3 regions of the Pseudoalteromonas sp. APC 3694 genome follow, and region 1 is predicted to be linked to each of the others. Evidence: predicted binding sites of a transcription regulator. Region 1 holds the regulator's gene; each other region holds the start of a gene.
The links. The regulator LexA, encoded in region 1, represses DNA repair genes until DNA is damaged. The targets are predictions, from matches to a motif close to TACTGTATNNNNATACAGTA.
Positions count from the first base shown of each region.

Region 2: a site for LexA is predicted at 2,904-2,923, ahead of ruvC (crossover junction endodeoxyribonuclease RuvC). Genes of this name have one in related genera too.
Region 3: a site for LexA is predicted at 5,959-5,978, ahead of QMA00_RS06280 (exonuclease domain-containing protein). Genes of this name have one in related genera too.

Region 1 covers NZ_JASDDE010000031.1:29,152-37,559, forward strand. The annotation lists gene QMA00_RS11740 (COX15/CtaA family protein) at 1-504, opposite strand, end outside; gene QMA00_RS11745 (hypothetical protein) at 517-1,011, opposite strand; gene QMA00_RS11750 (SURF1 family protein) at 1,015-1,743, opposite strand; gene QMA00_RS18960 (DUF2909 family protein) at 1,758-2,066, shown strand; gene QMA00_RS11760 (cytochrome c oxidase subunit 3) at 1,969-2,844, opposite strand; gene QMA00_RS11765 (cytochrome c oxidase assembly protein) at 2,880-3,410, opposite strand; gene ctaD (cytochrome c oxidase subunit I) at 3,410-5,002, opposite strand; gene coxB (cytochrome c oxidase subunit II) at 5,002-6,144, opposite strand; gene lexA (transcriptional repressor LexA) at 6,638-7,255, opposite strand; gene QMA00_RS11785 (hypothetical protein) at 7,535-8,408, opposite strand, start outside.
Region 2 covers NZ_JASDDE010000005.1:77,334-85,741, reverse strand. The annotation lists gene QMA00_RS03360 (ABC transporter ATP-binding protein) at 1-349, shown strand, start outside; gene QMA00_RS03355 (FtsX-like permease family protein) at 339-2,840, shown strand; gene ruvC (crossover junction endodeoxyribonuclease RuvC) at 2,973-3,497, shown strand; gene ruvA (Holliday junction branch migration protein RuvA) at 3,500-4,117, shown strand; gene ruvB (Holliday junction branch migration DNA helicase RuvB) at 4,125-5,132, shown strand; gene tolQ (protein TolQ) at 6,006-6,710, shown strand; gene tolR (protein TolR) at 6,697-7,128, shown strand; gene tolA (cell envelope integrity protein TolA) at 7,133-8,038, shown strand; gene tolB (Tol-Pal system beta propeller repeat protein TolB) at 8,047-8,408, shown strand, end outside.
Region 3 covers NZ_JASDDE010000011.1:75,980-84,387, forward strand. The annotation lists gene QMA00_RS06245 (LysR family transcriptional regulator) at 1-259, shown strand, start outside; gene QMA00_RS06250 (PaaI family thioesterase) at 837-1,292, opposite strand; gene QMA00_RS18935 (GNAT family N-acetyltransferase) at 1,320-1,595, opposite strand; partial or broken gene QMA00_RS06255 (response regulator) at 1,768-1,917, shown strand; gene QMA00_RS06260 (DUF6691 family protein) at 1,992-2,393, opposite strand; gene QMA00_RS06265 (YeeE/YedE thiosulfate transporter family protein) at 2,397-2,810, opposite strand; gene QMA00_RS06270 (outer membrane protein transport protein) at 2,814-3,935, opposite strand; gene QMA00_RS06275 (sugar porter family MFS transporter) at 4,080-5,504, opposite strand; gene QMA00_RS06280 (exonuclease domain-containing protein) at 5,991-8,147, shown strand.

The DNA.
Region 1 (8,408 bases):
GCCCGCATCACCACCCGTAATAGGTTGGCTGGTCAGACGCAAATACAATAGCGTTAATAACGCTAAAATACTAAATCCTCCGAGCAAATGCCCCATAACTATAAGCGGCTGTAGGTTCATAGTAACCGTCCACATACCTAATGCGGCCTGAAAAATAACAAGCAGCAGCAATATCATAGGCAACCTTACAGGCGTGGTTGGGTACTGACGCTTTAGAAAAGCTAAAATAAACAACACTAAAATTAATACCCCAAGCGAGCCTGCAAAGTAGCGATGGATCATTTCTTTCCATGCTTTTGCTTTTTCAAATATCATATCGGGATAACTTTGAATCGCTTGTGCAATCTCTGCTTCGTGTTTAGGCACGGTTAAAAAGCCATAACAACCAGGCCAATCGGGACACCCAAGCCCTGCGTCACTTAAACGCGTGTATGCGCCCAGAGCCACCACAATTAATGCGAATAAACTCGTTGCTAATACCAAATTTTTATAATTTTTATACATAGCATCCTCTACTTAGCTCGAACGAGAGTAATTGAGTAATTTTTTTAGATCTTTTAATAACCCTTTTTGGATCAAACGGTTTTCTTGTGGTTGAGAACTAAATGGATACTCCAGTACAATTAGCCCCATATGATCGATTAAATACAAACTGGCAGGTTTTAACTGCTGTTGCTCATCAATAACATGCCAACGCGTTGTAACTAGCTCAGGCTGTCCCATAATAGCCATATCAACTTTGTGTTGGTTTTTGCCAAGGGCAACATATAAATTGTCTAAAGCGGCTAATTGCTCTGTGCAAGACGCTTTGCATTGTGCTGAATAATTTAAAGCGATGGTCCATTGCTTAGGGTTATGCTGCGCCCAATTGTCTAGCTTAATTTCACGCTCTAAAAATTCACCATGGTTAGTAATTGCTGTAGGTAGCCAATCAAGTTTTAACGCGCTGTAAGCCAGCACTAAGGGAATAGCGCAGCACACAGCAAAGAGTAACAGGGGTTTATTTTTCATTATCTATCTCCTCTTCCTGCTTGCAAAAATAGCGACTACAACACAGGCAATCGCAATTAAAAACCACTGTACTGAGTAGGCATAATGTTTTTCTGGACTCATAACAACGGCTTCATAATGAGGGGCAGCAATTTCATCAGCTTGACCTTGGCGGTAAGCCATAAAATTCACTAAAGGGCGATTAGATTGGCTACTCAATGCTTGTAAATCAATGATTTGAATTCGTTTGGCTAAATCCGACTGAGTATTGTTATTGGCTAAGGTAAAGCCACTTAAATTATCTTCTTTAATTTGTGCCGTTAACGTAAATTTACCACTAGGTATTGTTACGTTTGGTAGGATTTCTCTTGAACGTTCTGCTTTTACCCAGCCTAAGTTCACTAACAAAAAGCGTGATTCATCAGACAGTTTTAATAATGCCAGTAAGTCGTAACCAACCTGACCATTATAGATTTGGTTATCAAGCAACCAATAATTATTAGTGTCAAAATAACCATTTAACGAAACCAATACACCGGTTTTGTTCCACTCTTTTGGCAGCTGTTGTAACTCTGCCCAGCTCATTACGCCATGTTGTTGTATATTTTCAATGGCACTAAGCTGCTGTTGCTTTTGTTCTGCTCGCTGTAATTGCCAAAACCCTAGTCGCACACAAACCAATACCACAATAACAACCAAGCAAATTGTTATTATTGAGCTAAGCTTTTGTTTGTTAAATACAACTAACTGCATAAGGGTAAAATCCAGTGATTATTAAAATTATTATTGTTCTACTGTTATTATTTATATTATTTAATTTATTTCGTGCTTTATTAATTATGGTGTCAGGGAAAACCAATGGACGCCCTATGTCTCACTTTTTAGGGCGTCGGGTGTTATTTTCTGTTGTGGTATTAGTGATGGTGATTGCCGCACTAAAACTTGGTTTTATTACGGCAAATCAGTCCCCCTTAATCACTAAAGCACATACACAAATACAAACAAACACAGCCAAACAACATCAACAAAATGCCAGTACCAAGCTGCAGCTTGAAAGGCAAAGTGCTTATCTTTAGTGAAATGTCCTTTCATAATGCGTAAAAACACCACCAATAAAATAATTGTTCCTAAGGTGACGTGCATGCCGTGAAAGCCGGTTAACAAAAAGAAGGTATTGCCATAAATGCCCGCATCAAGGGTTAAGTTAAGATCGTTATAAGCATATATATACTCTTCTACCTGCAGCCCTAAAAAGCACACTCCGAGTAAAATGGTCGCTCCCAAGCATACTTTGAGTAGGGTACGTTTATTATTTTCCATCGCCACATGGGCAAAATGTAAAGTTACCGACGAGGCCAGCAAAATAAGGGTGTTGATAAGCGGCAACCCTTGCCAGCCCATCGCTTGGGTCGTAGTGCCTCCTGGGGTATTTAGCAATGGCCACATGGATTCAAACGTCGGCCACAATACTTCATTTGTCATGGCGTTGTTATCCGCACCTCCTAACCAAGGCACAGAGAACATGCGGGCATAAAATAATGCGCCAAAAAATGCCATGAAGAACATCACTTCTGAAAAAATAAACCAACTCATTCCTTGCCTAAAAGAACGGTCCATTTGTGCAGAATAAAGCCCTTGATCAGACTCGTGTATGACATTTTTAAACCAGCTAAACAGCATGTAAAGTAGTACAGCTATACCTACGTATAACAAGTAAACGCCATTACCACCCTCTTTGCCCATATCCATTACGGTTAAGGCTGCGCCTACCGCGATAAAAAACAACGCAACCGCCCCTATAATGGGCCATGGACTTTGCTCTGGTACATAATAATGTTCATATTTTTGATTCATTTTATTTGCTCCTAGTTTTTCACTAGTTTTATAAGCTAGTTATTACTGGCTACTAGCCGCTCGCTAATATCAAATACGGTATAAGACAGGGTTAACTCTTCTACATCACTGGGTAATTCAGTATCTACATAAAACAATAATGTAAACTCCAGCTCTTCACCTGCCTTTAACGGTTGCTGATCAAAGCAAAAACACGCTATTTTGTGTAAATACTTGGCCGCTTTTCCTGGTGCTACCGACGGTATAGCCTGCATTACTTTATCTTCATTGCTATTATTTTTAGCGCTAAACTTAACTTCACGCATGGCCCCAGGCTTTACATCTACACTGTACTCTTTAGATTTAACTTCAAAAGGCGCACCACTTTGCGCATGCGTAGTGAAACTAACGCTGACTTCTCTATTTTCAGTGACCAAGGTACTTTGCTGTGCCTGCTCTAACGAGGGCTTACCATTAAGCCCCGTTATATCGCAAAACACGTCATACAAAGGGACCATGGCAAATGCAAATGCAAACATTGCAATGCAAATCACCACCAACTTTTTTAATAACGGCAAGTGAGTCATTATTTAATGTCCGGCGGCGTTGAGAACGTATGATAAGGCGCAGGTGAATCAACTTCCCATTCAAGCCCCTCAGCTCCATCCCAAACTTTTGCAGGCACTTTGTCGCCCCCTTTTGCACATTTATACACAACCACCACAAATAATAATTGCGATAAACCAAAGGCAAACCCACCTATACTAATAATGGCGTTAAAATCAGCAAACTGTAGCGCATAATCTGGAATACGGCGTGGCATACCGGCTAACCCAACAAAATGCATTGGGAAAAACAGCACATTTACACTTATTAACGACAACCAAAAATGCCATTTTGCTAAGGTAATATTGAACATGTTTCCGGTCCATTTTGGCAGCCAATAATAAGCCCCCGCCATAATAGAAAACACCGCGCCCGTTACGAGTACATAATGAAAGTGTGCAACCACAAAATAGGTATCATGATATTGGAAATCGGCAGGTGTAATCGCTAGCATCAACCCCGAAAAACCACCTAAAGTAAACAACACAATAAATGCGATACTAAACAGCATTGGCACTTCAAAGCTAATAGACCCGCGCCACATAGTCGCTACCCAGTTAAATACTTTTACGCCGGTAGGTACCGATATCAGCATAGTCGCGTACATAAAAAACAACTCACCCGCCACGGGCATACCAGTGGTAAACATATGATGCGCCCACACAATAAAGCTCAACAAGGCAATGGAGGAGGTGGCATACACCATAGAGGCATAACCAAATAGTTTTTTACGTGAAAAGGTGGGAACAATCGTAGAAATAATGCCAAAGGCAGGCAAAATCATAATATAAACTTCAGGGTGACCAAAAAACCAAAAAATATGTTGGAACATCACCGGATCGCCACCACCAGCGGCATCAAAGAAACTGGTCGCGAAGTATTTATCGGTGAGCACCATAGTAACTGCACCAGCAAGTACCGGCATAACTGCAATAAGTAAAAACGCCGTGATCAACCATGTCCACACAAATAACGGCAGCTTCATCCACGTCATACCCGGAGCACGCATATTTACTATGGTGACCACCACATTAATGGCCCCCATAATCGAACTAATACCCATAATATGCACAGCAAATACAAACATTGCTGTGTTGTCGTTACTATAAGTGGTGGAAAGCGGCGCGTAAAAGGTCCAACCAAATGCAGGACCGCCACCAGGCATAAACAATGACGCTAACAAAATCAAAAACGCAAATGGTAAAATCCAGAAGCTCCAGTTGTTCATTCTCGGTAATGCCATATCTGGCGCACCAATCATTAACGGAATCATCCAGTTTGCCAATCCAGTAAATGCAGGCATTACTGCACCAAACACCATGATTAAACCGTGCACTGTGGTCATTTGATTAAAAAAGTGAGGATCAACCAATTGTAAACCCGGCTGAAATAACTCAGCCCGAATAACCATGGCCATTGCTCCACCAATCAAAAACATGGTGAGTGAAAAAATTAAATATAAGCTACCTATATCTTTATGGTTGGTTGTAAATAACCAGCGCTTAAAGCCTGTGGCAGGTTGATGGGCATGATGAGCCTCATTGGTATTAGGTTGTTCTGCAATGCTACTCATTATTTAGCCTCCCCATCAGCATCCAGTGCCGCTTGTATCTCGCTCGGTTGAATTACATCACCAGTGTCATTACCCCACGCGTTGCGTTTATAGGTAATAACAGCTGCTATTTGCTTGATTGATAATTGCTTTGCGAAAGACTGCATAGCCGTACCCGGTTTACCGTGGAGCAAAATATCTATATGCCCTTTGATATCACCTATGACTATTGGGCTGCCTTTAAGAGCCGGAAAAACACCCGGCAAGCCTAATCCTGTTGGCTGATGGCACGCCGCGCAGCTCGCCATATAAACCTGCTCACCAAGCGCCATCAGCTCTTCTTTTGGTACAACTTGGTCTAATAACGCAGCGTCTGCTTCAGCTGCTTTTTGCTTGGCTTGTTTAGCCTCTGCTAACCACGTTTTGAAGTCTTCTTCTGTTTTAGCTTCTACTACAACAGGCATAAAACCATGATCTTTACCGCAAAGCTCTGCACACTGCCCACGGTAAGTACCAACCTCATTAATATTGGTCCATGTTTCGTTAATAAACCCAGGGTTTGCATCTTTTTTAACGGCAAAGTCAGGCATCCACCATGAGTGAATAACATCATCTGAAGTCATTAAAAAACGTACTTTTTGATTAATTGGTAGTACCAGCGGTTTATCGACCTCGAGTAAATAATTCGGGTTTTTATCAGCAAGATTAGTTATTTCATTTTGAGGGGTAGCTAGCATGGAATAAAACTCAACGTCCTCTCCCATATATTCGTAATGCCACTTCCACTGTGAGCCTGTAATTTTAATGGTGAGATCAGCTTTGCTGGCATCCTCCATGGCAATTAAAGTTTTAGTCGCAGGAATGGCCATAACAATTAAGATGACAAAAGGGATCGCAGTCCACAGTATTTCTACTTTGGTGCTTTCATGGAATTGGGCAGGGACAGCCCCTTTAGATTTGCGATGATGAATGAGTGCCCAAAACATAATGGCAAACACGATCACCCCAATCACACAACATATTAAAAAAATAGTCATGTGCAGTTGGTATACATTATTACTTATATCGGTTACGCCTTTACGCATATTATATTGGCTATTAGCAAGCACATTCTGCGAAAAAACAAACAATATAAGCCACAAGGAAGAACTCAGCTTACCCATGTGACGGCTCCTTTGATGCTATTGCTGACGCAAAGCGAAGAGGCATACGGCTTAAACGCCTATTCGTTATTTTTATTTTTTATAAGGGTGCTGGATTTAGTAAATGTGTGTTCTCAAAACGACTAAGCTGTGAGTTATTTTTATTCCAGCTCTTTAATAACTAGTTAAAAAATAAACAATAAGCAAGGTGAGTATGAAAAATAGACAAGGTGAATTTTTTAAAATGCGCAGCTAAAAAAATAGCAACTAGTCAGGCAATTAATCTAAGAGTCAGGTTTAGTAAGGGGTGTATTGAAATTACAGGATAGAAATATAAAAAATTGTTAACTTAAAAAAGCAGAGTAAATTTGTTTATTTATAAAGTATTTAGTGATTTTATTTATGATAGGGGGAGCACTTAACAACATATAGTCATACATTTGATAAGTTAGACATTGTGCTGCTAACAAACCCAGCGCCTAATCACCATTAAGCGCTAAATTATGCTTTAATACTACATCCAGTCAGCGTTACGAATAACACCTACCGCTAAGCCTTCAATATTGAACGACTCATTTTCTAAATCAACCTCAATAGCTGAAAACTCATCATTTTCAGCATGTAAGAGTACTTTTCTGCCCGCTTTTTCTAAACGCTTCACGGTTACATCGTCGTCAACACGGGCAACAATAACTTGTCCATTTTCGGCAACTTGGGTTTTATGCACAGCAAGTAAATCACCATCCATAATACCAATGTCTTTCATACTCATACCGTTAACACGCAATAAAAAATCGGCCGCAGGTTTAAACATTAAAGGGTCAATTTTACAGTGGCTTTCTACATGCTGTTGCGCCAATATTGGCTCACCGGCAGCCACCCTGCCAATTAAAGGTAAGCCTAACTGCTCTGGCTCCTCTTCTTCAACAAGCTGAATTCCGCGACTCGCGCCTGGCTTCATTTTAATAACACCTTTTTTGGCCAATGCTTTTAAGTGTTCTTCTGCAGCATTTGCACTTTTAAAACCCAGTGTTTGTGCAATTTCGGCACGTGTAGGAGGCATACCAGTGTCTTTAATAAACACTTTAATGAGTTCGAGTATTTGCGCTTGGCGTTTCGTTAATGGTCGCATACAACTGGTTTTCCATACAGTACAATTAACTGTGAGTATATACAGTTATTTAAAAATCGCAAATATAAATTAATGCCTTATATGCCGTTGTAGGTTTCAGATTCAGTGAATTTTTTTCCAAATGGGTGAATCTCTTGGTTGACGCCAGCTTCACACAGTTATTAATCATTCTTTTTGCTAAGTTACAATTCTCAAATGCAGTAAGGCGCGCACAACTTAAACTAAGCATTAAATCAAACAAGGCTAAAAATTGGGTTCTTTATTTCCTGTTATTAGATCTCAATCACTGAGATCTAACCTATTTAAAATATTAGCCAACCAAGGCTCTACTTTTTTAGGCTTAACAAAAGCTACTGCGGCGGCTGAAAATGGGGATTTTCTATCACAAGCATCAACCAGTCTATTTTCAGCGTTGTTTACATGGACCTGCATAGCTTGTTTACTCGCCTGCGGTAATCCATGAATGCTTTCTAGTAGCTTTAAGTCTTGCTGAACAGATGTGATTACTTCTAGTCGTTTACCTTTCACCGTTTTGTGATTTAGGTTATAGCATTTGGCGCTCGTCCGTACTCTTTCGTATTTTGTTTTATCAGTTGCTTGGTCGAATCTTGAGTGTGCCATACCGGGAGATTTTTCAAATGAGAATAATTGAACATCGGCAAGTACGCATGGATCGATAAGAACAGGAACTTCAGCATTATGGTTTGTTAGCGAACATTGACTCCATACTCTGGTGCTTTCATCTTGAAGTGGGAAGTAATCATGTTTTCCACCATTATCTCTTGGTTGATTGGCGTATTGACATGAATATCGATAATTTTTTGGCTCGAATGCTAACCACCAATAGCCAGAATGTTTTTGTGATTGTCCACCTACCACTCTCATGGCATAAGTCTTTTTGGCTTTCTTCACAGCACCCTTGGGGCGAAAGTGATCAACATTGAAATCAGTGTTAATCCTTGGTACTTCTGAATACCAACATTTATCACCAAATTGATTAATAAAGTTGTCCTTAAATGGTGACCATTTACTACCAAGCCGCGTAAATTCTGCTGACTTGTCCTGTGCATTCCTAACTTCAGTTAACCATTGTCTAGCATCCACATCCCAGTTAACAGGTTTGCATGCATCAATTAAATTAATGTCTATATGT
Region 2 (8,408 bases), on a different contig from region 1:
TGATGCTAAAGAGCAAGCGCTCGCATTACTTGAAAAAGTCGGCTTGAGTCACCGTGTTGATCATTACCCGTCGCAGTTATCTGGTGGTGAGCAACAACGTGTTGCCATTGCTCGGGCATTCGTGGGTTCGCCTAAAATACTGTTTGCCGACGAGCCATCAGCTAACCTAGATAGCAAAAACGGCCACATGATAGAAGCGTTATTATTTGATTTAAATAAACAAAATGGCACTACGCTTATTTTAGTTACCCACGATGAAGCACTGGCGCAAAAGTGTGAACGTATTATTCAAATAGAGGCGGGTGAGCTGGTACACAATTCAACAGAGGAAATGGCAAATGTGGGCTAAATTAGCGCTTAAACTATTTTCTCGTGAGTTTCGCCGTGGTGAACTAACCGTAATAAGCGCAGCCATTGCACTGGCAGTATTAACCGTGCTTACTTTATCTATGGTGACAGAGCGAATTGCACAAAGTATTGCCCAAAAAAGCAGTGCATTTATAGCAGCAGATCGTGTTCTTGCCAGCAATCACGCCATAGATACCGCCTTTATAACCAAAGCAGAACAACAAAACTTACAAACTGCACAAATGGTGTACTTTGACACTATGCTGTTTGCAAACGATCAAATGCAGTTTAGCTCGGTAAAGGCTGCATCAAACAGTTACCCGCTTAAAGGCCAATTGAAAGTTAAGTCGGGTTTGAATGCTCAAACTGAGGTTGCACCCGGTGCGCCAAGCCCTGGTAACGTATGGTTAAGTGAATCTGTTTTTTACAGTTTAAACATAAACGTAGGCGACCAAGTTGAATTAGGTGCCGCGTTATTCAATGTGGAAAAGGTGATTGTAGAAGAACCCGATGCGCCATTTAATGTGTTCTCTAGCAGTCGCAGAGTACTTATTAATATTGATGATGTACCAAAAACTGAAGTAATACAGCCCGGTAGCCGTGTATTTTACCGCCAGTTGTATGCAGGTGATGAAAGCGACATCAATAGTTTTTACGATTGGTTAAAACCGCAACTTAAAGAAAACCAAAACTGGTATGGTGTAAAAGACCGTCAATCGCCCATTTCAAATAGCTTAAACAGAGCTGAAAGCTTTTTGTTATTAGCCGGTTTGCTGGGCATTATATTAGCCGCGGTTGCTATTGCGGTATCGGCCAAGCGTTATTGTGAGCGTCAATACGACCCCGTCGCGATGATGAAAACCTTAGGTGGCAGCCGCGATATGATCCGCAAAATTTACCTTATGCACTTATTAATGGTGTGTACTATGGCGGTAGTCGTTGGCCTTGCTATTGGTTACGGCTTACAAGAAGTTGCAGCTGGTTACCTTGCAAAAAGCATGGGAACCGAACTGCCCATGGCAGGGTTTAAACCGTGGTTAGTCGCCATTAGCACCGGGGTTATTTGTGCGGTTATGTTCTCTATTAAGCCATTGTTAGATTTATTTGATATTCCACCACTTAGAGTGCTTCGCCGTAATTTAGGTGATCGCCTTGCGGTAAGTAAAATCCATTTAGGGCTTAGCGCCTTAACGGTATTTTTATTAATGTGGTTATTTAGTAACAATATTAAAATTACCCTTATTTTATTTGCCTCAACGCTTGCGCTTATTTTAGTGTTGTTTTTAATTTCTAAATTAATATTTGGCGGGGGCCGAAAGCTTGGCTTAAAGCCAGGTAACAGCTGGTCGTTGGCTATTGCGTCTATTCAAAAGCGCGCCAACGTTAATGCGGTGCAGCTAATTAGTTTTTCGCTAGCGATTAAATTACTGTTGTTTTTAATTGTGCTAAAAAACGACATTATTTCGGATTGGCAGTCTCAGTTACCAAGCGATGCACCTAATGCCTTTTTGGTTAATATTACGCAAAATGAGCTGGATCCGGTAAATGAATACTTAGCGCAAAAAGGCATTCAAGTGTCGGAGTTTTACCCAACGATTCGTGGCCGCGTAAATGCAGTAAATGGCGAAGCAGTAGCACGTGAAGTGTCATTGCAAGACAACGAGAAAAAAGACGAAGAAGCCCGCTCAGGTATTGGCCGCGAGCTTAACTTAACTTGGCTTAACGAAGTCCCCTCACAAAATGACATTATCGATGGCCAGTGGTTTGGCGATGGCGCAGTAGCTGAGGCCTCACTTGAAGAGTCGATGATGAAGCGCCTTGATGTGAAAATGGGCGATACCCTCACGTTTTTAATTGGTGCGCAGTCGTTCGACGCTAAAATTACCAGTGTACGTAAAGTTAATTGGGCCACGCTTAAACCTAACTTTTTCATTATTTTAAGCCCTGATGTGTTGAGCAGCTTTCCGGCCACGTATATTTCATCAGTACGTATTGAGCCTGAGCAAAAGCGCGACTTTAGCCAGTTATTACGTACATATCCTACGATTACAGCGATTGATGTAGACAACTTTGTTAAACAAATTCAATCGACTATTGAGCAAGTGTCGTTAGCTATTGGCTTTGTACTGGCTATTGTGGTGTTGTGTGGCGCGTTGGTACTTATATCGCAGGTGCAAGCAAGCTTAGGTGAGCGGATGCAAGAAATTGTGATACTGCGTACTTTGGGCGCTAAAAGCCGATTAATCAAAAATGCCACCTTGTATGAGTTTTTATTACTGGGCGGTTTAGCCGGACTGGTGGCTGCATTTTTCAGCGATATTGCGTTATTGATTGTTCAGCAGCAAATGTTTGATTTAGCGGGTAAGCTGCATCCTAATATTTGGATTATTGGCCCCGTTGCTGGTGGCGTGTTTGTAGCAGGGTTAGGCTATTTTATGATTGCCCGTACGCTTAAACAAAATACCCAAGGCTTAGTACGCGCATTGGCGTAAACTTTTCAGCCAAATAGCGTTTAAATGCCTACTTTTTATGTAGGCATTTTTGTTTTTGCTTGGTACTGGTAATTTATACAGTGCTCTGGCATTATTAGCACTATTAATAAATAACAATAATGAGAGTGCTGTTTGGCCATAATTTTAGGGATTGATCCGGGCTCGCGTTTAACGGGTTACGGTGTGGTTGCGCACCAAGGGGCTAAGTTTACTTACTTAGGCAGTGGCTGTATTAAATTAGCCGATCATGACTTTCCCACCCGACTTAAAATGATTTACCAAGGCATTACACAGCTTATAGAGCAATTTTCGCCTGAAACATTTGCTATAGAAAAAGTATTTATGGCGCATAACCCTGATTCTGCTTTAAAGTTAGGCCAAGCTCGTGGCGCTGCGATTGTCGGTGCCTCTATGGCCGACTTACCGGTTTTTGAATACTCAGCACGGCAAATAAAGCAATCCGTTGTGGGTAACGGTGGGGCAGATAAATCGCAAGTTCAACATATGGTTAAAAACATACTTAAACTGCCAGGTACGCCGCAAGCCGATGCGGCGGATGCGCTTGCAATTGCAATTTGCCATGCCCACTCTGAACAAAATTTAATAAAACTAGCGGGTAGCGCAAGCAAAACCGTTAGAGGACGTCTAAGGAAATAACAATGATAGGTCGCTTAAACGGCGTGTTAGTTGAAAAACAGCCCCCAGAAATACTATTAGAAGTGAGCGGCGTTGGCTACGAAGTACAAATGCCAATGACCTGTTTTTACGATTTGCCTAAAGTAGGCGACAACGCCATTGTGTACACTCACTTTGTAGTACGCGAAGACGCACAGTTATTGTTTGGCTTTAATAATAAAACCGAGCGTGCGTTATTTAGAGAGCTGTTAAAAGCTAATGGCGTAGGGCCTAAATTAGGCTTAGCTATTTTGTCGGGCATGTCGGCGCAGCAGTTTGTAAGTTGCGTAAATAATGAAGATGCTACCGCTTTGGTTAAATTGCCAGGTGTGGGTAAAAAAACCGCAGAGCGCTTAGTGCTCGAAATGAAAGACAGATTAAAAAATTGGGGCAACGATTTATTTACCCCATTTAGCGATAGCGCCGTAATAGAGCCTGCGAGCGATGCAACTATAGCCAATAATGCGGCCGATGATGCGGTTTCGGCGTTAGTGGCGCTCGGTTATAAATTGCCACAAGCGCAAAAAGCAGTAAAATCAATAAGCAAACCCGATATGTCGACTGAGGTTCTAATTAAAGAATCTTTGAAATCAATGCTGTGAGTAAATTATGATCGAAGCTGATCGCTTAATAGATGCTGCTGAAAAAACCAACGAAGATACCATAGACCGTGCTATCAGGCCTAAGTTACTGGCCGATTATCGTGGTCAGCCGCATGTTAAGCAACAAATGGAAATATTTATTGAAGCCGCGCGTAGTCGTAGCGAAGCGTTGGATCATTTATTAATATTCGGTCCGCCAGGCTTAGGTAAAACCACGCTTGCCAATATTGTAGCCAACGAATTAAACGTAAATATTAAAACCACCTCTGGGCCTGTGCTTGAAAAAGCGGGCGATTTAGCCGCATTGCTTACTAACCTTGAAGAAGGTGATGTACTGTTTATTGATGAAATTCACCGTTTGAGCCCGCAAGTAGAAGAAATACTCTACCCGGCAATGGAAGATTACCAGCTCGATATTATGATAGGTGAGGGCCCTGCTGCACGCTCTATTAAGCTTGATTTACCCGCGTTTACACTCATTGGTGCAACTACCCGTGCGGGGTCATTAACTTCTCCACTGCGTGACCGCTTTGGTATTGTACAGCGTTTAGAATTTTATTCTGTTGAAGACTTATCGCACATTGTGGGGCGCTCAGCGCATTATCTTAGTTTAGAAATGTGTGACGATGGCGCCGCCGAAATAGCCAAACGTTCTCGTGGCACGCCACGTATTGCAAATCGATTATTGCGTCGAGTGCGCGATTACACCCAAGTAAAGTCAGACGGTACGGTTAATGCTGAGGTAGCTCAACAAGCCCTCGACATGATTGACGTTGATAAAAGCGGTTTTGATTACATGGATCGTAAATATTTACTCGCCATCATCGAAAAGTTTATGGGTGGCCCTGTTGGCCTTGACAACCTAGCCGCGGCAATAGGCGAAGAGAAAGAAACCATAGAAGATGTGATCGAACCGTTTTTAATTCAACAAGGATTTATTCAGCGCACGCCGCGAGGGCGAATTGTCTCTGATAATGCGTATCACCATTTTGGCTTGTTACCTAAAAAAGATTAAATAACCAGAATAACGAGACTCTTTCTAAAGCCACTGTCATTTTAACGACAGTGGCTTTTTAGTATAAGCAAAGGCTAAATTTAGACGTATTTTACTTTGCCAATAATTCACTGAGCGTTAAGACATATCAGGCTATTGTGCGCCTGCAGTAACGGTATTGAGCCCGAGTGTAACTAATTTTACAAATTGCGGGCAAAAAAAAGCCCGCAAATAATGCGGGCAAACAACAAGTTTAAGGAAGTAATCTAGGGAACTACGTTTTACTTGTTGAGGTCATACCCCAAGAAGTAAAAAAGTAATACGAAATAAATCATATTACGAAGAACTGGATTCAATGAAATAGCTTTCATTTAATGCGCTAGCTCGGTATAGGAGAATAATACCGAAGCGGCAGAATTTGTTCAAACTAGAAAATTTATATTTTCAGATTAAAAAAACTAATAGCAGGGTTTTCTGTTTTTACTTAATGTTGCATGTTAATTAACCATTAATTCTATAAGTTAATGAAATGCTTTGTTTATGTGTATTAACATATAAACGTTCGGTATTAGTTTTACTATTACGTTAAGGTAAGCGTGTAGTGTTTATGAGTGCTTATGCATTAATTTTGAATAAACAGCGTATTTTTGTGACTCTTTAGTGAAATTAAGCGGGCTTATAAATAGTCTTGTTGTTATTTATTTATACAGTAAAACAAGAGTTAAGTAGTAAAATTATTTTTTTAACGTTTTTTGTTGGCTATTCACAGCAATATCGTTGTCAGCAGGAAATACACTAGATACACTAGCTGAACTTTAATGGTGGCTAATGTGTTACAAAGTTACCTTACTCAAATAAATCAATTTGATGTTTTTAATTATTTAGGAGTTTAACGTGGGATCAGGGCTTAATTTTTTAGATCTAATTCTAGAAGCCAGTTTGCTTGTGCAATTAGTAATGCTAGCGTTGGTTGCTATGTCGGTTATGTCGTGGGCTATTATTTTTCAACGTAAAAAAGCCATCTCTGACGCCTTAGCAAATGCCAAAAAATTTGAGCATCGTTTTTGGTCTGGTGTTGACCTAAGTAAGCTATATAACGAAATTTCATCACGCGGTGGTCAATCAACGGGTATTGAAGCGTTATTCACCTCAGGTTTCAAAGAGTTTGCACGCCACAAAAAAAATACCTTTCAAAGTGCAGGCATTGTTATGGAAGGCACGCATCGTTCAATGCGGGTTGCGCTTTCTCGTGAAATAGAAAAACTAGAATCAAGCTTATCGTTTTTAGCAACCGTTGGCTCAATTAGCCCCTACATAGGTTTGTTTGGTACAGTATGGGGTATTATGAATGCCTTTATTGCCTTAGGTGAAGTAAAACAAGCAACCTTACAAATGGTTGCACCAGGTATAGCAGAAGCTTTGATTGCAACAGCAATGGGTTTATTTGCGGCTATTCCTGCCGTTATTGCCTATAACCGATTTGCTAATAAAGTTGAAAAGTTAGAATCTCATTACATTAACTTTATGGAAGAATTTGCCAATATTTTACACCGTCAAGCAGCTACCCAAATAGAGGCTCAAGCGAATGTACCAGCGTAAAAAGCGTCGCCCAGTCGCAGAAATTAATGTAGTACCATACATTGATGTAATGTTGGTGTTGCTTATTATATTTATGGCCACTGCGCCATTAATAACCCATGGCGTAAAAGTAGACCTACCAAAAATGGAAGAGTCAGACTTAGTTGATACCAAAGATACGCCGCCCATTATTGCCTCTATTGATTCGCAAGGTAAGTATTATGTAAGTATAGGTACTGATCCGGAAGAGCCAATGGAAGCATTAGATGTAGCCGCTGTAATTAAACTACAACTAATGAAAAACCCTGATACCCCAGTAATGATTAAAGGCTCAGGTAAAGTGTCGTATCAAGAAGTGTTACTGCTCATGGATTTTTTGAAGAATGCAGGTGTACCATCGGTAGGCTTAATGACCGAATCCTTTGAGGGGACCAAGTAGTCATATGAATACGTCGTTAATCAAATCAGTAATACTGCATTTAGCATTAGGGGGATTTTTGTATGCATCAGCAAACATTCATCCACCTAAACCTAAAGTAATGGAAGTGACGCTTAATGCCGCCATTCCTGAGCCAGAAAATGCGGTGTCTGCTGTGACCGTGGATCAACAGCAGGTTGAGCAAAAAATTGCTGAGTTACGCAAAAAAGAAGAAGATAAAAAGCGCGCTGAAGATAAACGCATTCGTGATTTAGAGCGCCGCGCAGCAGAAGCACGTAAGCAAAGAGAATCTGAAGCAAGACGCATTAAAAAGCTAGAGCAGCAGCGCAAAGCTAAAGAGAAAGAAAGAGCCGAAGCCGAAGCTCAAGCTAAAAAAGCCCGCGAAATAGAACAACGTGAGCGAGCAAAAGCCAAACAAGCGCAAAAGCAAAAGCAAGAGGCTGAAGATGCTGCTAAAGCGGCTGCCGACAAACGCAAAGCCGAAGAAGCCGCGCTTAAAAAAGCCGAAGAAGAGCGTAAAAAACGTGCTGAAGAAGCTGAGCGTAAACGTCAGCAAGCATTGCAAGAACAAATACTGCAAGAGCAACTTGCCAAAGAGCAGGCTGCACGCAATAAAATACGTCAACAGCAAGTAGTGAGTGAAGTTGATAAATACCGTGCATTAATTATGGCGCGTATTCAGCAAAACTTATTAATTGATGAAAAAATGAAAAACCAGCAATGCCGCATTAATCTCCGTCTTGGGTTTAATGGCTTGGTTACGCAGGTTAAGTCGTTAGGTGGTGATAAGTTAGTGTGTGAAGCTGCTTTAAGAGCGGTTCGCATGGCCGACACATTACCGGTATCGAAAGATAAAGACGTATTCGAACAATTAAAGAATATTAATATAACCATCGCGCCAGAGTTTTAAGGGATGACATGTTTAACAAAATTAAAATAGCCTGTTTAGTTTTAATATTAGGGTTTCAGGGTGTTGCACACGCGGCACTTGAAATTGTTATTACTGAAGGTATAGACGGTGCAAGACCGATTGCGATTGTGCCTTTTAAATATCAAGGTATTGGCCCTATTCCAGAGCAGCTTAGCGATGTTATTGCTGCTGATTTAATGCGCAGTGGCAAATTTAAGCCAGTTAGCGTTTCACAAATGCCTCAACAACCACATAAAGACGGCGATATTGATTACGGCGCTTGGGTTAATAAAGGCGTTGAAGCGGTTTTAGTGGGTGAAGTCGAACAGCAAACCAACGGACGTTACTTAGTACGTTATGAGCTTGTTGA
Region 3 (8,408 bases), on a different contig from region 1:
GTTTACTGTTAAGGGTAAGGGGCACATTGTATTTAACAGCATTATACATGTCCTGAATGCAGCCGTTGATGGTATTGGTCTCGGATTTGTTCCTGAAGAACTGGCAAGACCTTATCTGAATGATGGTAGATTAAAATCAATATTAACTGATTGGACACCGTATTTTCCTGGATTTCACCTTTATTACCCCAACAGAAGACAGTCATCACCTGCATTTTTAGCTTTTGTTGAGGCATTTAAACACAAGAGAAACCCGTAAAAAACTACTCTTTACTGGAATATATAATGGTAAGTTTTAACTAGAAACCTGCTGCTTGATTACATGCTTGGAAATAAATTAAATTCTCAAGTCAGTAAATATACTTGACGCCCTTAAACGCAAACCTCAGAAATGTAAATAGGTAATTTATTAAGCTTCAACCAATGGTTGGGCGACGCTGTCGTTAACATTTAACCATAGTTGTCTCACTGCACAAATATCGTTAAGCTATAGGCCCGTTCCTTGCTCGAAACAACGCCTTGGAGCATTTGCATTGACTCGTTTTGGGGCAGAAACAAGTTGATCATGAATGACTGCTCATGGCACTGAGCCGAACTTCGGCAAAGAGCGATTAGCGGACGTTGGACATAACTTTTGCGCAAGTCCGCTTCAGACAAGGGGCGAACGTTCTACGCCCAAAGCAGCGACAGCGTTAGCTGTCCGACTGACTTTGTTTGTTAGCCTCGAATTGCTTCAATGCCTCCGCTGCAGGCCTGAAGTAGGCGTTTATATAAGATTGCAATTGGTAACCACTAATCTTCCCCTCAAATAACTGCCTTTTTTCTTTTAAACGGAGTCAAGCTTTCAGAGAGTTAATTGTTTTAATATTCTCACTTCGTTTCGATGTATAGGGCGGTATAGAGTATGTACCCACAACATGTGCTACTAAATCACTCACCCCCTCAGAGTACAGAGAAACCTCCCCAACCACGAGAGTACGGCCGACTTTTATCAGAGAACATTCCGCAATGATTCGCTCATTTGCCGATGGCTTACGTAAGAAGTTGATGTTAAGGCTAGTTGTTACTGCCAATGGCACGATGCCAATTTTACCAAGTATCGCCACATAAAGTGCCACATCAGCCACACTCATTAAAACAGGCCCCGAAACCGTTCCGCCAGGACGTAATTCATCCTGACCTACATGATGAGATACAGTCGCTCTACCGTTGCTCACTGCTTCCACAACGCATTTACTTTGTGGAAACTCCGATTTCATGAAAGCGATAACTTCTTCTTTTGTAGCTGTCATTGAGACTCCTTAAATATTTATTCACGTTTATATGCACCTGGTGAAGCGTTGCTCCAAGACTTCTACACCCCATTTTGAGCCTAGTTTCTCTTCCACCAATGCAAAGCCCTGACTTTCGTAAAGATATCGAGCTGCATTAAGCCCTGAGAAAGTCCATAAGTTGATTTGGACGAAACCCTGAGCATCGGCAAAAGCTAATGCAGAATTGAGAAGCTGTTTACCTAGTCCGAAACCTCTCAAAGAGTCGTCCGCAATGAACCATCGTAAATGTGCTCGATTATGCCCAAGATCTTCACCATCAATGGCAACAGATGGATTTTATCGTCCCGTTTGATCGTCCAAATCTCATTGCTTGGGTTATCTAGCCTTCCAATAAATTCCGCCATGCTACTCGCCACTGAACATGCAAATTCCCGACCAAAATCAGCCACTGTCGTGTAATAATGGGCATGCATCTCCGTAACACGTGCAATCAACCGGCTTACGAGTACCTATAGTGGCGATCACTGCAAATGCTTATGAAGAAGATAAGCAGCGCTGTTTAATTGTTGGTATGGATGACTTTATAGCCAAACCCTTTAATAGCGATGATTTATATACAGTGATTGGTAATATACTCAGTTGAGCAGCAGCTGAAGAGCACACAGCATAGATCACGGTTAGCATGCTAAGTGGCCGAGGCGTGCTCGGCAATTCATATTATACTTTTTTGGTCAGCCACATACCGCCAAGTACTGAAGCAAAAAATAACCAAAACTCTGTTTTAAGTGATACCAGTTGTACAAGCCCGGGGCCCGGGCACACGCCGCTTAAGCCCCAACCTAAACCAAATAAAATAGAGCCAGTAATTAACCGCGTATCGACCTTTTTTAAATCGCTAAGGCTTAGTTTGTCGGTAAACACCGGCGTGCCTTTTTTAGTGAGCCAAAACCATGCGCCCATCATAATGGTCATTGCAACAGCCATAACAATAATTAAGCTACCGTCCCATTGCTGATTAAAAGTGAGAAAGTTAAGCACTTTATCTGGGTTGGTCATGCCACTAATAATTAGTCCCAAACCAAATACAAACCCTAAAATAAGCGTAATAATTGCGTGCATGATTTACCCTACTAAATTAGCGGTGATAATGGCGATTGCCATAAACGTACAGGTTGATACCCATGAACGAGCCGAAAAGCGCGACATACCACACACGCCGTGACCACTGGTGCAGCCATTCGCTAACGTGGTTCCCGCACCGACCAAAAGCCCTGCAATAATAATCATCCAAGGGGATAAGCTTAATTCACCTACTAACAGCTCAGGGGCAAATAATTGTATAAATACACCTGCTAGTAATAACCCCATCATAAAACAAAGTTTCCAACGAGAAGCTGCTGCCAGTGGATTAAAAATTGATTTTATAAGCCCTGAAATTCCCGCTACTTTACCAAATAAAACCAGTAATAACGCGCAGGCTAGACCAATTAAACCACCGCCAATAGCCCCAGATAGTGGTGTGAATTCGGTTGTCATCGTTTAAATCCTCCAAGCAAGGGATACACCCAATCCTGATTGTTCCATTGAAATTGATAGTTGTTGATTAGGCGCTAAATAGTTTGCACCTGTTACATTTTTAGAAGGTGAATAAAAAGCCATTGCGTTAAATTGCACCGCGTCACTAAGTGCATGACTAATGCCTGCTGTAAAATGCCATTCTTGTACACCGGGCGCTAAAATATTAAATAAAATGTCAGATGATGGAATGGGTTGCTCGGTATAAGAAGCACCAAACCTAATTTTTTGTTGCTCAGTGCGTTGCCATTGATAACCCAGTTTATAAATACTCATATCGTGCCAACCAAAGCCTGCTCCGGCTTCAGCCCCTAGTGGCGCTGACATTAAATTAGTAATAGGGTTGGCGATACTTTTTACTTCACTGTAATTTATTTTTTGCCAATCAAACACCACTTGGTGCGATGGTAAAAACTGCCAAGCGGTACCGAGCTGAATAGAGCTTGGTAAATCAAACCCGCCTTGCTTTGCAAACAGGCCGCTGTAACGGTCAAATTTATCCATAGACACTGATGAACGGTAACTGGCGCCCCAGCTAAATGACGAATTAATAATGTGGCTGATCCCAAGTTGTATTCCAATGCCTGTGCTGGTATCAACGCCATTATTAGACAGCGCCTCTGGTGCTTGCGAAAAAGCGGCAAAATTTGCCAAACCTTGTGCTTCAAATTGTTGCACTACATAAATAGCAGATACACCTAGGCGTATTTGCTCATTTAATTGATAGCTCATGGTTGGGCTGACAAATAACTGTTTTAAGTCAACACCGGTGGTACCGTCATAAAATGTGCCTTGAGGAGCTGAATCAGCCACATATTCTGTGTTCATTCCGCCGTTACCGTAAACTAATAGGCCAATATTAATGCGCTCATTTAGTTGATGGCCAATAGCAAATTCGGGAATTGCAAATAAGCTGTTATCACTCTTTTTGGTGGTTGCGTCCAAATACAGTGCATTGGGAAAGTATTCATCGACCTTTGCAGCGGTGTAGTTACGCTTAGGAGCAAATAATTCTATACCTACCGACATTTGCGTGCCATTAGCTGAAAAAGTAGCCGGGTTATTTGCACCCTTTTTATATTCCAAAAAAGAACTTTAAAAGATTATATATACTAAAAAAGCATATTGTTTGTGGATGAGGAACAGGTAAATGAAAGGGCTTACAAAGGAGGGTTAAATACGCTGGAGTAAAACAGCATTATTAAGCGCTATTTTACTCCAGCCAAGTGATTACATTGACTCTAATTTCATACCGCGTGTTTCTTTAATGTATTTAACCACAAAGAACACACTAATAAACGCTGAGAGAGTGTAAAAGCCATAGGCGCCTGCTAAACCAATACTACCTAGCATGATAGGGAAGGTCATAGTAATAGCAAAGTTAGCTATCCACTGCGCACTAGCTGCAACCGCAAGGGCTGCTCCGCGAATGCGATTATTAAACATTTCACCAAGCAGTACCCACACAATTGGGCCCCAGCTTAAACCAAAAAATACCACAAACAGGTTAGCCATTATTAAAGCAAAGGTACCCATATTTTCGCTAAGTGCTAACTTGCCCGCTTCATCAAGGCCTGCACTGCCAAAGGTGTAGGTAAGTGCACTTAAACTAATAAACATACCTATGCTACCTACCAATAATAGTGGCTTACGACCTACTTTATCGACTAAAGCAATAGCTATAAAGGTCGATAAAATATTAGTGGTACCCGCAAGCACGTTTATAAACAGTGATTGTGATTCATCAAAACCAGCGGCTTGCCAAAGTTCTGAACCGTAATAAAATACCACGTTAATACCAACAAATTGTTGGAAAACTGATAAAGCTACACCCACCCAAACAATAGGGTGTACTTTTTTACTGCCATCAATATATAAGTCGCGAATACTTGGTTTTTTATCACTTTTCAGAGACTGCTTTACGTCACTGATTTGCGCATCAGCATCGTCATTTGAGATTTTATTAAATACAGTTTTAGCGTGTTTAAGCTTGCCTTGTGCGACTAAGTAACGCGGTGACTCAGGAATAAAAAGTACGCCAATCAAAAATAAGCCTGCAGGAACCAGTTCAGCCCAAAACATCCAGCGCCATGCAGCTAAGTCTAACAGTAAAATACCCTCGGCACCGCCTGCGGCATTAGCAATTAGGTAGTTACTTAAAAAGGCTGCAAATAAGCCAAGAACAATAGCAAGCTGCTGCAGTGTTGCTAAACGGCCGCGTAAGCTGGCAGGTGCTACTTCTGCAATATAAGCCGGCGCTAAAACAGATGCCGCACCGATACCTAATCCACCAAATAAGCGGTAAAAAATAAACTCAGCTGAGCTATCAGCAATACCAGAGCCAAATGCACTGATAGCAAATATAAGTGCAGTGACAATCATAATAGCGCGACGGCCAAATTTGTCAGCTAATGGGCCAGCAGCTAAAGCACCCAGCGCACAACCAAGTAAAACAGAGGCAACATTAAACCCTGTTGCTACACTGCTTGAGTTAAATGTATTACCTAATGCCGATACAGTGCCATTTATAACGCCTGAATCAAAACCAAATAAAAAGCCACCAATGGCGGCAACAGCCGATATAAAAATAACGTATAAAAGTGAGCACTTTGTCTGTGCGCTTTGCTCACCTTTAGTTGCATGCTGTGTTGTCATGTTGTTCAATCCTAATTTTTATTATGTGTAATGAAGTTAAAGTACCACTAATAATTTGCGGGCAACCTTAGCACAGAGTAATCACGCTAAAAAAGATATTTCAATAGTAATACGTATGCATAAATAAATTAATTGAGTTGCGCGAGGGTCTGTTTATCTTTTGAGATTGAAGTTTCAGCAGTATGTTTGGTTTTTAAGAAAAATAGATCTTTTGCCATGTGAATGCCCGTAAATAGGTACTAACGCTTCGTTAATGTTAAACACGCACTGCTTGAAGGGTTCTGCTATCTACACAGGTGAAGATAAGGGCCAGGGTATAAAAAGGGTGCTCGGTTTTAACTTAGTTTATTAAGTAACAAACCTCGCTAAAATTAAAGCGCCCGAGATTGAATCAATTTAAATTCTAAAAGGCTATTAACTCCTAATTGGGTTGCTAAAAGCGCTCAAATAATTATACTGTTTTTATATACAGTACTGGCGGTTTTTATGAAAAAAGAGTTACCAGCAAAATATTATTTGGCACATTTTAAAGAGCTAATAGGCTTTGTAAGCGATAAATGTATGCATTTACTTGAGCAAAAGCACATTACATTTATTAATAAAATAAACACCCTCGACGAGCAAAGCCAATGCATGCTAGCACGTATTTATTCTCGTAAACCTTATTTAGTGCAAACTCAGTCATTAAATTATGAAGAGATTATTTCGCCTTATCAGTCACTTTTTAATTTAAAAACAGCTGGGTTAATCTGTGAACCCTCACAAGCAGACGCTAAGCAACTGCTTAGCCATCTAACAAAGCCGGCCTTAATTGAGTTGTTAGCTCAACAAGAGCTGCCACCACTATTTAAAAAAAGTGCTGCTAAAAGTTGTTTAGTTGAAGTCGCTATTTCATTTTTTGAATCTAAGCCAGAGCGTCTTTCGCATTTGTATAATCAGTACGTGATCAATAATAGAGATGAGTGTTACCAGTATTTTGAGTTTTTGTATATTGGCAGGCTCAGTGCCGGTGATGTTAATCATCAAAACCGGTTTGTACTAAGAGATTTAGGGGTAACCCCTGTTAGGCAAGGGCATAATGAAAGTTTGTCTCGCTTTGACTCAATTGAGGAAGCGCAATCTAACTATGTGTTAAACCGTTTTCGGTTAGCCGTTAAAAACGCGAAAGATGACAATGAAAATGAGACGTTAGCAAAACAGTTAATAAATGAATTAGCAGTAGGGGTTGTAGCTCGAGAGCTAAAGAATAAGTTATTGATCATACTTTATAAGCAACTAAAAACAACTAACCCTGTATTAGCGTTTGATGTACTTAATGCCTGCGAGGATGATGCGCACGCCCTAGAAATTCAAATAAGAGAGCAATACCGTTTAGGCAATAAAGAATGGGTAAAGGCGCAACTTGAGAAAATTATAGAAAATCCGCTCACCGATGAGTTACTGTACTTTGCGGATGACTTTTTAATGCGCAAATTTAACAAGCAAACACGCTCACGGCTTAGTGAAATGTTAGCCAGTACACGCTGTATTATAGAAGTTGATGAGCTCTATCGTGGCGATGTTGAGTTAGGTGTAAGTGATCACTACACTCGCCAAGGTAAACACGTTTTTTATACCGAGAATACCTTGTGGCAAAGCTTATTTGCGCTGGTTTTTTGGCAGGAACTTTTTATTGAAACTCCGACACCCCCCTGCAATGAGTTTGATATTTACCCGCAAGCCTTAAAAACAGATACATTTTATTTAAATCAATCCTCGCAAGTAGAGGCGCGGCTGGCTGCGTGTAATAGTACCCAAAAATTGCTGCGTTTAGTGTGTAACCATTCAGCGAAGTATTATGATCAATCAAATGGCTTATTTAGATGGCACAAAGATGTATTAAAGCCATTAGAGATGCTTATTTTAAACAGCCCGATAAATGCGCTATTAAGCCATTTAAAAAACATGGCAAAAAACTACCGACAATTAAAAGATGGTTACCCCGATTTAATGATTGTTGATAACAGCGCAGTTCATTTTGAGGAGGTAAAAGCCCCCGGAGACAAGCTTAAAAGAAACCAGCTAGTGAGCATCGATAATTTAAAAAACATTGGTTTTAAAGTCAATATTGCCGCGGTGAAGTGGTATGTAGACCCTAACCGTATTTATAGTGTGGTAGATATTGAAACTACAGGAGGCCTCAAAGGCGGTAACCGCATTACCGAAATTGGTATTGTTAAAGTAAAGCAGGGCGAAATAGTTGATACATGGACCACATTGATAAACCCAGAGCGACCCATCCCGCGCTTTATTACCAAACTAACTGGTATTAACGATGCCATGGTAAGCAATGCGCCCATATTTAGCGAGATTGCAGCGCCGTTACTGAATCAATTATCAGGCAGTATTTTTGTGGCGCATAATGTTAATTTTGATTATGGCTTTATTAAAAAAGAGCTTGAGAGGATAGGGATTAATTTTAAAATGCCGAAACTGTGTACAGTCGTTGAATCACGCAAAGCATTTAAGGGATTAAAGTCATACTCACTCGGTAATTTATCGGCACACTTTAATTTAGACTTAACCAATCATCACCGTGCATTAGACGATGCCAAAGCGGCCGCGCAGTTATTATTACTGGTTCAGCAAACGGGCAGTCAGTGATAGATTTACGTCAGTTAAAAGTATTTTGCTTAAAGTGGTAAAGTGCCTTGTGTATAAATACAGGGTATTAAAAAATTAGGTTTATCTACTTTTAATAGGCGATTAAAACTGCGCTAATAAAATAATCGCTGTAAGCTTTGCAATCCCATGATAATGTTAAATTTATGCTAACATATTTTAGGGCGGGTGTTTTAAAAGTGGTATATGTTTCTGGGCAAAAACAATAATAAATTAAGGATAATAATGAATCATTGACAATTG